Linked DNA regions of Aureispira sp. CCB-E. The protein of the gene in region 3 interacts with the protein of the main gene of each other region in a pairwise test. Links are inferred from orthologs where the notes say so. Each region holds a gene or a part of one and is shown on either strand. Other genes may lie near its edges. The genes, in order: ftsA, ftsZ and QP953_RS03135.

Region 1 (3,337 bases), 5.2 Mb from region 3 along the record:
TTTTACGCAATTTATCATTAGAAATAACGATTAACGTATCAACATTTTTCTTCAATTCTGCCAAACCTTCCATGGCTTGTTTCATACGTCGACGCCCTTCAAAAGTAAAGGGTACAGTTACAATTCCTACGGTTAGGATATCCAATTCTTGAGCAGCTTTTGCGATGACGGGAGCCGCACCTGTTCCTGTTCCTCCCCCCATTCCTGCGGTTACAAACAACATTTTGGTACCATCACTAAAGTATTGCTTTACTTCATCCAAAGATTCGATACAAGACTCTCTACCAATACCCGGTTTAGAGCCTGCTCCACGACCTTCTGTAAGGGTAGGTCCCAACTGAATTTTGTTAACCACTGCACTAAGATTCATTGCTTGGTTATCGGTATTACAAATTGCAAAATCAACTCCTACGATTTTCTTCTCGTACATATAGTTGACTGCATTGCTACCACCACCACCAACACCAATTACTTTGATTATTGGGTTTGAATCATCTGGTATATCGAATTTCATACTATTTCCTTTATGTTACAAGTTCGAGGGCTTCCGCCAAATACGGATCATGGGGACAAACCCTCTCCGCTTTTAATTTCTTTTAACAATTTATTGAATAACTAGTTTTGCCAAGCAATAAAATGTCATTCAACAACCATTAAATAAGGCTATTTTTGATTATTACAAACTAGCCAACTACAAATATAAAAATTCTTTGACAGAATTTTCAATTAAAGAATCAAGAATTCTTATAGACATTACCATGAATTAACCTCTAAGCTCAGAAAATAGCTTTTTAGAACCTTTTTCTAACGGCGTTTCGTGATAATGTCTTTTAAACAATCGATTTAAAGGTCCCCGTCTGGTTCTGCTTCAAACCATTCTTTGGTACGTTTGAAGATTTTTTCATACCACTTGTTCCCTTCCTCTATTTCAACAGTTTGTTTGCTGTGTGTAGCAGGAACCGCATTAGAACTGTAGTTTGAATCGGCTTCGTATTGACGACCTCTTTGTAATTCTTCAAATCCATTTAGAATCAAGCCGATGCTTGTTGCATAAATTGGGCTTGTAATTTCTTTGTCATATCCATGTGCCAAATGCTCTGTAGGGATTCCCATACGAGCAGACATTCCTGTGTGCAACTCTACCAAATCCGTGATATTGCGCAACAAGGCACCACCCCCTGTCAAAACAATTCCACCAATCAACTTACGCTCGTACCCTGAACGACGAATTTCCCAATAAATCAAATCCAAAATTTCTTCCACACGTGCTTGAATAATGCGTGCCAAGTTAATTTCAGAGATTTCTTTGTGCGAACGTCCTCTTAGACCAGGAATCGTAATAATTCTATTTTCAGTCAAGGCATTGGCCATAGCAGCACCAAATTTCACTTTCAACTTCTCGGCTTGTTGCCCCATAACGTTACACCCCTCTTTAATATCTTTGGTAATGATATTTCCTCCCAAAGGCACTACAGCAGTATGGCGGATGATTCCCTCATGGAAAATCGCTAAGTCGGTTGTTCCTCCTCCTATATCAACCAAAGCAACCCCCGCTTCCATTTCTTCTGCGCTTAACACAGAAGCAGAAGAAGCAATTGGTTCCAATGCCAAAGATGCCATTTCTAGACCTGCTTTCTGAACACATTTAGCAATGTTCTTTGTAGCTGTAGTTTGCCCAGTAATAATATGGAAATTTGCTTCCAAACGAATTCCTGACATACCAATAGGGTCCACAATACCTTGCTCGTTGTCTACGATATATTCTTGAGGGATTACGTGAATGATTTTATCACCTGGAGGCAAGACCAACTTGTACATATCCGAGATCAAATCATCTATATCATCTTGCGAAATTTCATCGTGCAAACTGTGTCTTGTCAAGATACCTCTATGCTGAAGACTCTTGATGTGTTGTCCAGCTATACCGACATTTACCACACCTATTTCGACACCTGAGCGACGCTCTGCTTCTGCTATAGCATCTGAAATCGCCTTTACTGTTTTTTCAATATTAGATACAACACCTCTTAGAACACCCACTGATTCTACTTTACCAGTTCCCAATATTTCTAATTTTCCGTGCTTATCCTTGCGCCCTACCATAGCGCAAATCTTTGTAGTTCCGATGTCTAAAGCGACAACAATTTGGTTTTCCATAATAATCCGCAATTTATTTAATTCTTTATGTTATAGTTTATAGCTTACTAACTTAGTCCATAAATGAAGAACGACTATATTCATACTAATTGGGTAATTTATTGATACAGTATGTTTTTAGTTCCCATTACTAGTAAGAATATCTTGTGTAGTTGATAAAACATGAAAATGTATTTCACATTTAGCTAACAATCAACTACACAGCACTTACAAAGTAATTTAATACGACTATTGAACTATAGTAAGCTATTGATAGTAGTTTGCTTATTCTTTATCCTTTTGATTCAAGGTCAAAACCTTTCGCTAAAACTAAAAAATTAGCAAACTAAATTGATGTTATTAACTAGTTGATTCCTAAAGGCAATTAATTCGTGCAATTCCCTTAGGTTCTTTTATCTCTTGTTGTTTAACTAACGTTTCTTGGCAACTACTTGCCCCTTGAAAGCCAAGTTGATGCTCTTGTATTTGTTCCATCCTTCTACAGGCAATCCATCTTGATAAAAAACCTCTAAACGATGAAATTTGTCTTCAATATCTTCATTAGGAGCCCCAAATTTTATTTCATGGTCACCTAATTTTGGTATTAAGGTTGCTTCTCCACTGTGATCAATATGGATTTGCTCCAATTGTGCCTTCCAAAAGTCATTGCCATTGATAAATTTGATTAACTCAAACACCCGATTTAACCGATGATGAGGAATATTCAAATAATTATCATTATAATGACCAATTTTTCCTGTTACAACCATTACTCTAGCAGTAAACTTAGGAGATGTCCGAACACGCTCTCCATCTTCATCCAAATAATAGCTTGGATCTTCTTCATCCATAATTCGAGCAATTGGAATCCGTTGTTCAACTGTAATATGAACTTTGTTTAGAGCATCAATATAAACATCGGCATCTTTGATAAAAATATCCGATTCCAAGACCTCTTCTATTTCCTTTAGATCAATCAACTCCAAGGGTTGTCCAACTATTGCATGCCTAAATTCTCTGAATAAAATTTCCGTCACATCACGCTCTCTAACAAATTTATTTTGAGCGTCATTTTTAATAATTTTAATGGTCAGATCATCCTCTCCAATTACACTTTTCTTGCGGTATTGAACCGCTGCAATGACCAATAACAAAATAGCAACAGCCCCTACTATCAATGATAGTCGCTTTATAATCCAAG
Region 2 (6,362 bases), 5.2 Mb from region 3 along the record:
TCAACAAACTCAGCAGGAATGGTATAGCCGGGACCTCCATTTCCAAGCATTACGCCCGCAGCAGCACCCTTTGATTCGGGGTCTCCTCCTTGAATCATAAAATTATTAATCACCCGATGAAACAACAAACTGTCATAAAAACCTTCTTTGACCAACTTGACAAAGTTATCTCTATGTTTTGGCGTACTAGAGTAAAGTTGTATTTCTACCACTCCATACTCTGTTGTCATTTCAACAATCGGTTCATAATTGGGAGATTTAGGATTGTAAATACTCTTTGAACAAGCACTCCACAGACAAGCGAATGCAAGCAATAAAAATAAATGTTGCTTTTTCATCTTCTACGTTATAGATATTAGTAGTTCGTTAAAAAATAAAACGTCCACTAATTATATGGTTTTAGTAGACGGTTAAAAATAAAATACAATGATAGTGTTTTTATCCTAATAACGAAAAAAAGCATTCCACAGCTTGCTAAAAAACTAAAATACGCTGCTGCTACGTAGTTTCAACGGAGTAATGAATAGAAGTCATTATTTATGAACTACTCTTGAGAGAGGATAATTGTTCATCAAGGCTTGGAACCTTATAACCCAATATTTCATTGGCCAATGAGCTATCTAGACTCACATCTGGTGGTCGTGCAGGGATCAAATCAAGCTCTTTTTGCATTGTTGGTACAATTAATTGCTTGTCTAACGCAAAATGTTCTGCCATTTTCAAAGCAAAATCATATCTAGAACAAGACTCCCCACCTCCTAGATGAAACAAGCGTTCTTTTTCGTGCTGTTGCTGATTGGTATCCCAAGCATATACCATTAGTTTTTCCAAGCCCATACTTGCCGTTGTCGCACCAACCATTGTTCTATATTCATCTACAAAGCCTCTAATTTCTTCTCCTGCTTGTAATTTTTCAAGGGTTTGTGTATAAAAATTACTGGCATAACTCGGTGTTGTTCCAAACATCAATGGCAAGCGAGCAACAAAAACATGCTCAAAGTCTTCTAACACACTTTCTTCTGCCATTTGTTTTTGCAAACCATATTGAGACAATGGGTAAGAAAAGTCATCTTCGGAATAAGGAGCTGAGTTGCCATTAAAGACCAAATCTGTAGAAGAAAAAATCATTGGAATATTTGCCCGTTGAGTTGCTTCAGCTATAGCTACGGTGGTATACACATTAATGTGATGGCTTAATGCAGGATGTTGCTCACAAAATGCAGGGTTGGCGATTGCTGCCAAATGAACAACTATATCTGGTTTTTCTCGATCAATCAATTTAGAAATCTCTGGAGTATCTAAAAGATTAATTTTTGTCCAATTAATTTTTAAACCTGTAGGTTGGTTTCGAAAATACGTTCCTACTAAGTCATACTTGGAAGCAAATTGTTGGCAAAAATTAAAGCCTAAAAACCCAGATGCCCCCGTTAAAAGAACCTTTTTGGTCATTAGTGTTTGGTGTTATTGGTGGTAGGAGCAACCATTTTTTGAGGGCTTTTATATGCTTTTTGAAAATCAGCCCAAGGTGTTTTGGTATAATGCTCTTCAGCTAAATAGTGCATAATCATATCAAACGTAGGGATATCCAAATAACCTGGAATACGCTGTAGTAGTTGAAAATCTTCGTTCAAAAATACAACTGTTGGATAGCTCATCTTTCCAGCGAGCAAGGCTGCTGCTAATTCGTGGTAGCCTCTACGCCCATTGGCAACATATTTAAATGTCTTGCCATCAAAGGTAATCGATTCTTTTTGCTCTGCATCAAATTTAACAGGATAAAAATGCTCGTTTAGGTAAGAAGAAACCATTGGTTTTTCAAATGTTTCCTTGTCCATTTTTTTGCACCAACCACACCAATCTGTATAAATATCGACGAATATTTTTTTAGGTGTCTTGCCTGCAGCTTTAGCTGCTTGCGCTGCGGCAACGGCTTCTTCCCATGTCATCCACCGCACATTCTTTCCATCAATATGGCCTGCCGTATTATGGGGAGCTGTCGTAAAGGCGTAGGCTGCCATAAAAAAAGAAAAGGTCAATACACCCAGTAAAATCTTTTTCATATCTCGCTAGTTTTGTAAAACTTTATTTGCTAATTCAAGAACTTTCATGAGAGAACCACCTGTCACGAAATAATCAAGTTTTAAGTTATTCTATATTCGATTAGTCGTTCGTTGATTTTTTTGAACGATTACTTAAGTTCATGCTAATAAAACTCTATTTCTTATCAGAAGTTACTTATTTTCCTACCTTTAAGATTTATTTATTAATCTTTTAAGAAAAGTTTTAGTGTAGTAAATTTACTTAAAATTTTTCCTAAAAATGAACTAAGATCAATAATTGCTGTATTCATAATAGAATTCAAAAACGATTCCAAAAATAATAAAAAAATGAAGAAAATAGTAATTGCGGTTGGTGGGTCTAGTGGTTCTATCTATACAAAAGTTCTGTTAGACAAACTAGTAACACTCCAAGACCAGTTAGAAAAAGTCGGTATTGTTATGAGTGATAATGCCAAATTAAATTGGAAATTAGAGCTTGAAAATACTAATTATGATGCATATCCGTTTGATTTTTATACCAAGAATGATTTCTTTGCTCCCTTTGCTTCTGGTTCTGCCAAATACGATACTATGATTGTCTGTCCTTGCTCAATGGGTTTATTGGCAAGAATCGCTACAGGAGTCTCTAACGACCTTACTACACGTGCTGCTGATGTTATTTTAAAAGAAAGAAGGCGCTTGATTCTTGTTCCTAGGGATACTCCTTTTAGTCTTATTCACATTAACAATATGAAGACTATCACAGAGGCAGGTGGGATTATTTGCCCTGCAATTCCTTCTTTTTATAGCAAACCTACTACATTAGAAGAAGTAGCTGCAACAGTGGTTGATCGAATCTTAGATTTGGCAGGTTTTGAAATTGAAAGCTACCGTTGGGCAGAATAAAGGCACTTATTTTTAAGGTAGGTTAAAGTCTCGTTAAAGATTATCAATATCCCTATTATTCATTCTTTTTTTAATTTTTGATACTGTGCAACCCTTAGATTTCTTTGAAGAAACTTCAAAACACACTACTTATAAAACACTTCAAGTTTTTTTAATTTTCATCAATGCTGTGTTTTACATTACAATCCCTACTATGATTATGCTAATAGAACATTCGGTTAGCTTTGATACTTTAGTTCTAGTTCCCGTCCTAATCGTTATCTTCACCATTTATACTTTTACTGCTTCTACATTCGTTCATGCCGCACTAAGCCTTTTATTTTATATATTATCTACTACCTTTCGCCTTTTGAAGTGCCCCCTTCTTTCTAATTTATTCAAGGCTTTTAGAGCAAGATTAAATGTTATTGTGCTTAGTCTATGCACTAATTTGCTCTTTTTAGTCTGGTATTTACAATACATCCATTTTATTGGCTAATTAGTACCTACCCCATCGAAACAACTTCCTCTACAATAGACATTCCTTCTGATTGATCGCCATTGGTCCAACGCCACTTTTCAAACAATCGAATTCTACCATTCGAGCGCATTTCAGGAGTCGATTCACAATAACCCGTCATCAATTCTCCTTTAACACTGACGTGTTGATAATGAAATTGTAATTTGCCATTTTCTAGAACCTTGCCCGTAATAGTTCCTATTTCGATTCCACCTCCTTCATAAGTCCCCCAAACAACATTTCCTCGTTGGCGATAATAAAAGGTTGTTGCATTCGTCACATGACCATTATCATCATTGACAATTGCCTTAAAAATTTTGTTATTATAATTAAATGTTGCCATACATTATTATAAATCATCCACTATTTTCACCTTGCTTGCCCTTCAACCAATATCCTCAAATTGCAACTTAACACTTGTCTAAATACAAAAATCAGTTACCCTAAAGCTACCGTCAAAGAACAACAAACAAAATACACACGACTAATTATTAAGCATGAACTTATGCTCAAATAAATTAAGCATTTAGAACAAATTATGTAAAAACACCTCTATTTTTTAGGTCTATTTACTCAAATAAGATTTATTGGAGGTCTATCAGTATGTATTTAGCGGACTGTTGTTATTAAAAATAAACTACTAATCAATAAATTGAATTGTTGGAAGCCATACCTTAATAGCATTAGGTATGCTATAGGCACCCAAGATAGTATTTTTTTAACATTTTCTTAATATTTAACTAAAGTTAGATTGCATTCTATAAAAAGAAAGAATCCATCCTAAATTTAAAATTCAAGATGGATCTTTATTAATATATTGCATTTGCCCTTGAGCAAGGACATTGTTGTCTAAAACTAGTCTACATTATCGTGCAAAAAAGAGTTATTATCCTTTACTTCAGGTTCATCATCGTCAGAAATTGTCCATTGAGACACATTCGAATCAGAAGAATGCTCAACATTATCTAGTGCAATACCTTTGCGGAGGTAAGCAGGTTGATTTTCAAGTTCATTCAACACTTCAGGATTATTTAGTTTTACGCTCAAATTTTTGAGACGTTGTCTACGTTCTTCCAAAGTTTCTGATTTTTCGACAACTTTAGGTTCTTCTTTTTGGGTGTCAGGCTTTACAAATGGCTCTTTTTCGATAGAGTATTTAGGCTTGTCACTACTTTGTTTTTTTTTACTAAAGTTAAATTCAATAGATCCATGATCCGAATCCAAATCTTTGTTAAAAAAAGATCCCGATGTTGATTTTTTGGTAGTTGGTTCGTCATCGTCCAAAGCCACGCGAACTTTCTTTTCGACAGGACGCTCTTCTCTTGCCGTCATTTTCTTGGCATCTTGACCTGTTTCAAAGCCTGTAGCAATTACAGTAACTGAAATTTGTTCTCCCAAACTTTCGTCAAAACAGTTTCCCCAAATAAGGTCTGTTCCATACCCAGCCTCTTCTTGTACATATTCTGTAATTTCGAAAACCTCATCCATGGTTACTTCCTTGGTACCAGAAGTAATATTTAACAAAATGTGTTGTGCTCCTTTGATGTCATTGTCTTCCAATAAAGGAGATTGCAAAGCAGCTTCTACAGCACGAATAGCACGATCGTCGCCCTCTGTGGTTGCCGTACCCATTACCGCTACTCCAGAGTCACGCATAACAGTATTGACATCTTCAAAGTCAACGTTTACATAACCAGGTACTGTAATAATTTCGGCAATACCTTTGGCTGCTGTCATCAAGATATCATCTGCTTTAGAGAAAGCTTCGCTAAGGTTTAAATTGCCATAAATTTTACGCAATTTATCATTAGAAATAACGATTAACGTATCAACATTTTTCTTCAATTCTGCCAAACCTTCCATGGCTTGTTTCATACGTCGACGCCCTTCAAAAGTAAAGGGTACAGTTACAATTCCTACGGTTAGGATATCCAATTCTTGAGCAGCTTTTGCGATGACGGGAGCCGCACCTGTTCCTGTTCCTCCCCCCATTCCTGCGGTTACAAACAACATTTTGGTACCATCACTAAAGTATTGCTTTACTTCATCCAAAGATTCGATACAAGACTCTCTACCAATACCCGGTTTAGAGCCTGCTCCACGACCTTCTGTAAGGGTAGGTCCCAACTGAATTTTGTTAACCACTGCACTAAGATTCATTGCTTGGTTATCGGTATTACAAATTGCAAAATCAACTCCTACGATTTTCTTCTCGTACATATAGTTGACTGCATTGCTACCACCACCACCAACACCAATTACTTTGATTATTGGGTTTGAATCATCTGGTATATCGAATTTCATACTATTTCCTTTATGTTACAAGTTCGAGGGCTTCCGCCAAATACGGATCATGGGGACAAACCCTCTCCGCTTTTAATTTCTTTTAACAATTTATTGAATAACTAGTTTTGCCAAGCAATAAAATGTCATTCAACAACCATTAAATAAGGCTATTTTTGATTATTACAAACTAGCCAACTACAAATATAAAAATTCTTTGACAGAATTTTCAATTAAAGAATCAAGAATTCTTATAGACATTACCATGAATTAACCTCTAAGCTCAGAAAATAGCTTTTTAGAACCTTTTTCTAACGGCGTTTCGTGATAATGTCTTTTAAACAATCGATTTAAAGGTCCCCGTCTGGTTCTGCTTCAAACCATTCTTTGGTACGTTTGAAGATTTTTTCATACCACTTGTTCCCTTCCTCTATTTCAACAGTTTGTTTGCTGTGTGTAGCAGGAACCGCATTAGAACTGTAGTTTGAATCGGCTTCGTATTGACGACCTCTTTGTAATTCTTCAAATCCATTTAGAATCAAGCCGATGCTTGTTGCATAAATTGGGCTTGTAATTTCTTTGTCATATCCATGTGCCAAATGCTCTGTAGGGATTCCCATACGAGCAGACATTCC
Region 3 (6,341 bases):
ATCATAACCTGATACGGCAGCTTCATCCAATGCACCTTCTTTATACTTCCCTTTTCGTTTCCCCCATTTATCTTTTAAAACATGCTCTACTCCTCGAATACCTCTCAACTGTTCCTCATAAAACAACTCTAAACCACTCGTTCCTACATATTCCCCTCGTTGATACAGACCATTGGATTCTTTGATTTTCTTGGGGCTAACCTCACTGATATACCCCAACATATGCGCCCCCACATGTGCAGGATACCCCCTAACGCTCTTTAGTTGGCTTTCAAAACCAGGGAATTCGTACAAGCGTTCTTCAATAGAGGCAAATTTGTCTCCTGGAATCTGAGTCAAAAAATCAAAAGGTTTGCGCTGTGAAAAACGGCGATCGCTAAAATCCTTGTTTAGATTGGCATAAAACGTACTATCTGTAATTCCCAATAGTTTACAAAAGGCAGCTGTATCGATGTTCGCTTTGCGAACTTGGTTGTAGGTTGCTTTCAAATCATACATCGCCAAATTATAAACCAATAACTCCCCATTTCTATCTTTGAGAGCGCCTCTAGATGGGTATAAGGTTACTGCCTCTCGGTAACTATGCTGTTGCTGATAAGACTTGTCCCAAATTTGTATTTGAAAACATTTAAACACAAGCATAGCAGCACAAATTACAAATGCAACTTGCAATACCTTCTGTCTATCTTGATACAAATCTTGCATATAACTTATATTCGTTTAATTTAATGTAGTGCGTCTACTTACTTTTGCTCAAGTAATACACCTTTATCCATTGAATTAGTAGTTAGCTTTGTACTCTCTACCGCCATGAGCTCACATAGCTCGGTTCGCTGCTACTGCTTGGTTTCAACGACCTATTGTTGAGTTATTCTTTGGGATTGAATAAGAATTGATATAAAATAATGATTAGCATTGATAAAGCGTAAATTAAAATCCAGATTAACAACCGCAACCAAGAAAAAAGACTCAACTGCTCTAATGTTACGACCCAGATCGTATGCCATAACATCAAAATACTACTATACTGTATAAACCATCTTGTTCCTAGGTTGTATTTTGTAGGAGCTTTTCCTTTTTCATAACCTCCTCTTGGTTCTAAAATTGCTAAGACCAATGGTCGAGCAGCAGCAACAGCTACTGCTGCCGAAGCAAATAAACCTGGTGTGTTGTAAAAAGCATCAATACACAAACCATAGATAAACGCCAACAACAAGACCAAGCCATCTATCATTCCCACAGGTAATAATAAGATAAAGACAGGATAAATATAGATATCGACACTATCTACTCCTTTCAGAATAAACTGTATGATAATCAACAAAACAAATCGAATAAAATTGGCTCTAATTAAACTAGTCATTGATTACCTCCTCTTCTAATTTTAATCGTTCTTCTTTTAATAAATCGGATACTACATATACATATTGTGTACTATTTAAGTCATTAAACAAGGCTACTTTAATGCTGTAAAAGTTCACTCCAGGAGGGTGGTAAAAACTATCAATTGTTCCTATCAATATTCCTTCTGGAAAAATAGTCGAATAGCCACTTGTAACAATTGTATCACCTTTATGAATCGTAGCATGCTTGGGGACAGATTCTAAGTTCATATAACGAGAATCTAAACCATCCCAAACCATAACACCAAAATTATTATTTCCCAAAATTTTGGCACTAATTCGTGTATCTAGATTTAAGATAGACATCGCCACTGCATAATTTCGGCTCACTTTCTGTACGACCCCAACAATGCCCATCCCATTGCCATTCAAAACCCCCGAATTAGCTTTTAAGCCTTGTGCAGCCCCTTTGTTGATCGTAATAAAATTTCTAGGTCGATGGATTGTATTGTTGACAACTTTGGCGTCATGGTATCGATAATATTGCTGCAAAGTAGTATCTTTTATGGTGTTGGTCTGAATCAAGGAACTAAACTTTGAATTTGGCAGCCGCATTTTTAATTCAGCATTTTCTCTTGCCAAACTATCATTAACCGCAGAGAGATTCCAATATCGTGCTACTCGACTAGTCGATTCATAAACACCACCAATCAAACCATTGGCTGAGCTTAAAAAAGCTTGTGTATTTGCATTACTATTTCTTGTAAAATAAATCGACAATGCAATCACCTCTAATAGAAAAAAGGCAAACACACCATTATATTTTATAAAAAATAAGAATATCCGCTGCATAATGTACTAAATCAGATAGGTAGGAAACGAAAACCATCCACCCTTACAATAGGATCGTTTTATCAAAGCTTAAGATGGAGGTAGAGTTTTTTTAAAAAAATTGCCGAATTTACAACACTAAAAAAAGGGTGGCAAATTCGGCAATTGTGGCTATTGGTAACCAAAGCTTTTTTTGATCATCAGCTTTAATTACATATTCTTGTGTGTAATCAAGAAAGAGTATTTAACTCTATTTTTAAGTGCAATACCTGTACCACGAACAACAGCACGAAGAGGATCTTCAGCAACATGTACAGGTAATTTAGTTTTTTGAGCAATACGCTTGTCCAATCCCCTCAACAAAGCTCCACCACCAGTTAAGTACAACCCTGTTTGATAAATATCCGCAGCAAGCTCTGGAGGCGTATTTTCCAATGCTTTTAGAATAGCATCTTCAATTTTTGAGATAGATTTATCCAAACAATGGCTGATTTCATTATAAGAAACCATGATTTGTTTTGGAATACCAGTCATCAAGTCTCGACCATTAACCGCATAATCTTCTGGTGGTACTTCTAACTCATGCAAAGCAGCACCAACATTAATTTTGATTTGCTCAGACGTGCGTTCACCAATCAGTAAGTTGTGTTGACGACGCATATAATTCATAATATCAACCGTAAACTCGTCTCCTGCTGTGCGGATAGATTGATCACAAACGATTCCTGCTAGTGCAATAACAGCAATTTCTGTCGTTCCACCTCCAATATCTATAATCATGTTTCCAATCGGCTCTGTTACATCCAATCCAATTCCCAAAGCAGCAGCCATTGGTTCGTGAATAAGATACGTTTCTCTAGATCCCACATGCTCTGCCGAATCAAATACAGCACGTTTTTCTACTTCTGTAATACCAGAAGGTATACAAATAACCATGCACATATTTCGAAACAGCCTGCGTCGATTGGGAATCATATCAATCATACCTTGAATCATACGTTCTGCTGCCTCAAAATCAGCAATAACTCCATCTTTCAGAGGGCGAACAGTACGAATCATTTGGTGGGTCTTCTCATGCATCATCATTGCCTTTCGACCAACAGCAATTACTTCGTTGGTATTTCTGTTAACGGCAACAATAGACGGCTCATCAACAATTACTTCATCATCAGCAGTAATTAGTGTATTAGCGGTCCCTAAATCTATGGCTATTTCTTGCGTAAAAAAACTGAAGAAATTTTTCATTCTTATCTATAAAAGGATTGAGTGTTTGCGAAACTAGTTTAAATTGATCGTGTATTCATCTAGGGGTCTAAACTTAAGTCAGTTTCTATTAAATTAGTATTTCTTTTTCAAGTTGTTACGATAGTCGTCTTATTTAGCACAAATTTACCAATTATAAGTAGTTCAACAAAAAATTAACCTACATTTTTGGTATAGTTTAGGATAATAATACTTTGTTAATTTATAGAGTCATTAATCCTCTATTTGACACAAAATAAAACGATCAAACTATTACTTGTTATAAATAAGTTACTAAAAGTAACTTATGGTGGTTCATCTTTTTACATAATAAGACTTTTTGTTGATAAATTAGTCTTACTAGTACTTTTTCTCATTTTTATTACCTTTTTTTTTCAAAAAGGATAAACTTTCTACAATCAGTTCTTGGGTATGCTTAGGCAAATGGTTTTTATCAAAAGGATGCTGTCCTCCAAAAACATGATTGGCACCATCAATAAGACATAATTCTGCATTGGCAGCATGTTCTAACAAGTAGTTAGCAGCGTCTACAGGTACGGCAGGATCAGCACTTCCATGTACAATCAAATACGGTTTGTTCAAATCTTGCAAAGTATTTTTGATAGACAATCGTTTGGCATTTTTTTGATAATCTTCAAATAACTGATAATAAAGTGGCATATTTTGTTTGGTTCTACCATTCAATACATAATAAACACCATCTTTTTCCCATTGTTTTATTTTTTCTTCTTCCTGCTGCCAAGCATAATTCAACTCATGTACCCCTGCCCACGTAATGACTCGTTGCACATAATCATTTTCTTTGGTAGCAATTAGCGCAATTGGTCCTCCTCTACTATGTCCAATTAGATTAATATCCTTGGTGTTCCAATTAATTTTTGAACGCAATTCTTGTGCTTGAACAATCCAATCCAACACAGTTTGCAAGTCATCTAATTCCTTACTATAATTATTTTGCCCAAAAGCCTCCAAGTCTACAAAATCAAGAGGATTGTCTGGTGTTGTTCCATTGTGTGAAAAGTTGAACTTTACAAAACAATATCCTGCTTCTACAAACTTTTTAGCAATTGCTTCCCAATGCCCCCAATCTTTGAAACCTTTGAATCCATGAGCAAAAACAAGAATGGGTAAAGGAGCAATTGAAGTTTTCCAGTAGATATCTACAGGAATTGACTTTCCGTATTTACCTTTTAATAAATGGTTGTTGATTTGATCCATTTGATTCTATTCTTAATGCTTTACAAATTTCTTACTTAAAGGTAATTTTTTTCTTATTTTTCACGACCTTTTTTGGGTTTGTATTATTAAACGGTTCATAACTTTAGTAACTGGTCGCTCTAGAGTTTAACGGAATTAAACGCAGCACTTAATTTAGATTTCAAGCACTGACATCCCGCACAACAAAGCACTGATATTCAACAACAATTGTTTATTTCCTCTTACTTTTTAGAATAATTTGCTAAAACCATATTAAGGAAGCAAAAAATCAATCGTATAAAACCACCTCAAACTTCCTCCTTTCATACTCCTTAATAGACTCTGTAACAAACTATTAAAAGCCTACTACACTAAGTAAATTCATAACATTTTATATTTTCAATAAAAATTGAAAATAAAGTTTTTTTTTACTATTTTTGTATAACGAATGTTGCTATTTTTTTATAAAAATTTGATTCTTTGTTTATTTAAAAGCAAAAAACAAAATTCTATAAAACTGATAACCAACAAAATACCATTACTTTTGCTAACATTATGAATATTTAAAGCAAGTAATGGATAAAACAAAAGGATAGAAAAGGTGTTCTAAGAAATACTACTACTATGAACATGTTCATTTTCGTTTCCAATCATAAACAGAGGCTTAGCTCTATTTGACTTTTAGTGCATGATAAAATCATTGTCCAATATACAAGCACCTATTGATACCGAAATTAAGGAATTTCATCGGCGTTTTAAAAACGCAATGAAAAGTGATGTTCCTTTACTAGATACGGTGACCAACTTCATTGTCCGTCGCAAGGGCAAACAAATGCGTCCAATGTTTATTTTCTTAAGTGCCAAGGTATGTGGTGACGTCAACGACTTGACTTATCATGCTGCTAGTTTGGTTGAATTATTACATACGGCCACGCTTATTCATGATGATGTAGTTGACGACTCGATGCAACGCAGAGGTTTTTTCTCATTAAATGCATTGTGGGGCAATAAAATATCTGTTTTGGTAGGAGATTATCTACTTTCTAAAGGTCTCTTACTTTCTATTGAGAATAATGCGATCAATTTATTAAAAATAACTTCCAATGCCGTTCAAGAAATGAGCGAAGGAGAGCTATTGCAAATTGAAAAAGCACGTCGATTAGACATTAAGGAGGAAGTATATTTCCAAATCATACGTAAAAAAACGGCTTCACTCATAGCTTCTGCTTGTGCTAGCGGGGCTGCCTCTACCACTTCCGATGAAGCTGTTATCCAAAAAATGCATGATTTTGGTGAAAAAATTGGCATTGCTTTCCAAATTCGAGATGATTTATTTGATTTTGGTGATGGAGACGCAGGCAAGCCTCAAGGCAATGATATTCAAGAAAAGAAAATGACTTTACCCTTGATTCATGCACTTAACATGACAACAAAGGAACAGCGAAATTATATTATTAATATTATAAAAAATGAGAACACGAATCCTAAAAAAATTCGGGAAGTAACCGACTTTGTTTTAGCGAGTCCAGGTATTGAGTATGCTCGACAAATGATGTATCAATACCGTACAGAAGCTTTCGAAATCTTGAGAACCTTACCTTTTTCTGATGCTAGAACTTCTTTGGAAGATTTGGTCAATTATGTAACAGAACGAAAAAAGTAACCTTTTCACTCTAATAAGCATACAAAAGGCATATTATATGCTAA

What was found.
Region 1: the proteins of QP953_RS03135 (region 3) and ftsA interact in binary tests that used the Escherichia coli proteins (3 or more experiments, as listed by UniProt). The link is inferred for Aureispira sp. CCB-E from one-to-one orthologs.
Region 2: the proteins of QP953_RS03135 (region 3) and ftsZ interact in binary tests that used the Escherichia coli proteins (3 or more experiments, as listed by UniProt). The link is inferred for Aureispira sp. CCB-E from one-to-one orthologs.

What each region holds. Positions count from the first base shown.
Region 1 is NZ_CP133671.1:6,037,605-6,040,941, forward strand. What follows is about bases 1-2,960. They hold ftsA (cell division protein FtsA), read right to left. Parts: upstream 2,158-2,960; coding sequence 844-2,157; downstream 1-843. Other genes in these bases: ftsZ (cell division protein FtsZ), read right to left, coding at 1-514; QP953_RS23510 (cell division protein FtsQ/DivIB), read right to left, coding at 2,568-2,960. In the rest of the region: more of QP953_RS23510, read right to left, coding at 2,961-3,337. UniProt on the Escherichia coli protein: Essential cell division protein that assists in the assembly of the Z ring. May serve as the principal membrane anchor for the Z ring.
Region 2 is NZ_CP133671.1:6,032,371-6,038,732, forward strand. The notes cover bases 3,525-6,362. They hold ftsZ (cell division protein FtsZ), read right to left. Parts: upstream 5,749-6,362; coding sequence 4,300-5,748; downstream 3,525-4,299. Other genes in these bases: QP953_RS23495 (N-acetylglutamate synthase), read right to left, coding at 3,525-3,787; ftsA (cell division protein FtsA), read right to left, coding at 6,078-6,362. In the rest of the region: QP953_RS23475 (peptidylprolyl isomerase), read right to left, coding at 1-338; QP953_RS23480 (SDR family oxidoreductase), read right to left, coding at 538-1,449; QP953_RS23485 (DUF255 domain-containing protein), read right to left, coding at 1,449-2,060; QP953_RS23490 (UbiX family flavin prenyltransferase), read left to right, coding at 2,388-2,945; more of QP953_RS23495, read right to left, coding at 3,431-3,524. UniProt on the Escherichia coli protein: Essential cell division protein that forms a contractile ring structure (Z ring) at the future cell division site. The regulation of the ring assembly controls the timing and the location of cell division.
Region 3 is NZ_CP133671.1:799,952-806,292, reverse strand. What follows is about bases 1,403-4,219. They hold QP953_RS03135 (rod shape-determining protein), read right to left. Parts: upstream 3,420-4,219; coding sequence 2,385-3,419; downstream 1,403-2,384. Other genes in these bases: QP953_RS03130 (alpha/beta hydrolase), read right to left, coding at 3,777-4,219; mreC (rod shape-determining protein MreC), read right to left, coding at 1,403-2,156. Also shown: mrdA (penicillin-binding protein 2), read right to left, coding at 1-705; QP953_RS03145 (hypothetical protein), read right to left, coding at 869-1,363; more of mreC, read right to left, coding at 1,356-1,402; more of QP953_RS03130, read right to left, coding at 4,220-4,655; QP953_RS03125 (polyprenyl synthetase family protein), read left to right, coding at 5,323-6,297. UniProt on the Escherichia coli protein: Forms membrane-associated dynamic filaments that are essential for cell shape determination. Acts by regulating cell wall synthesis and cell elongation, and thus cell shape.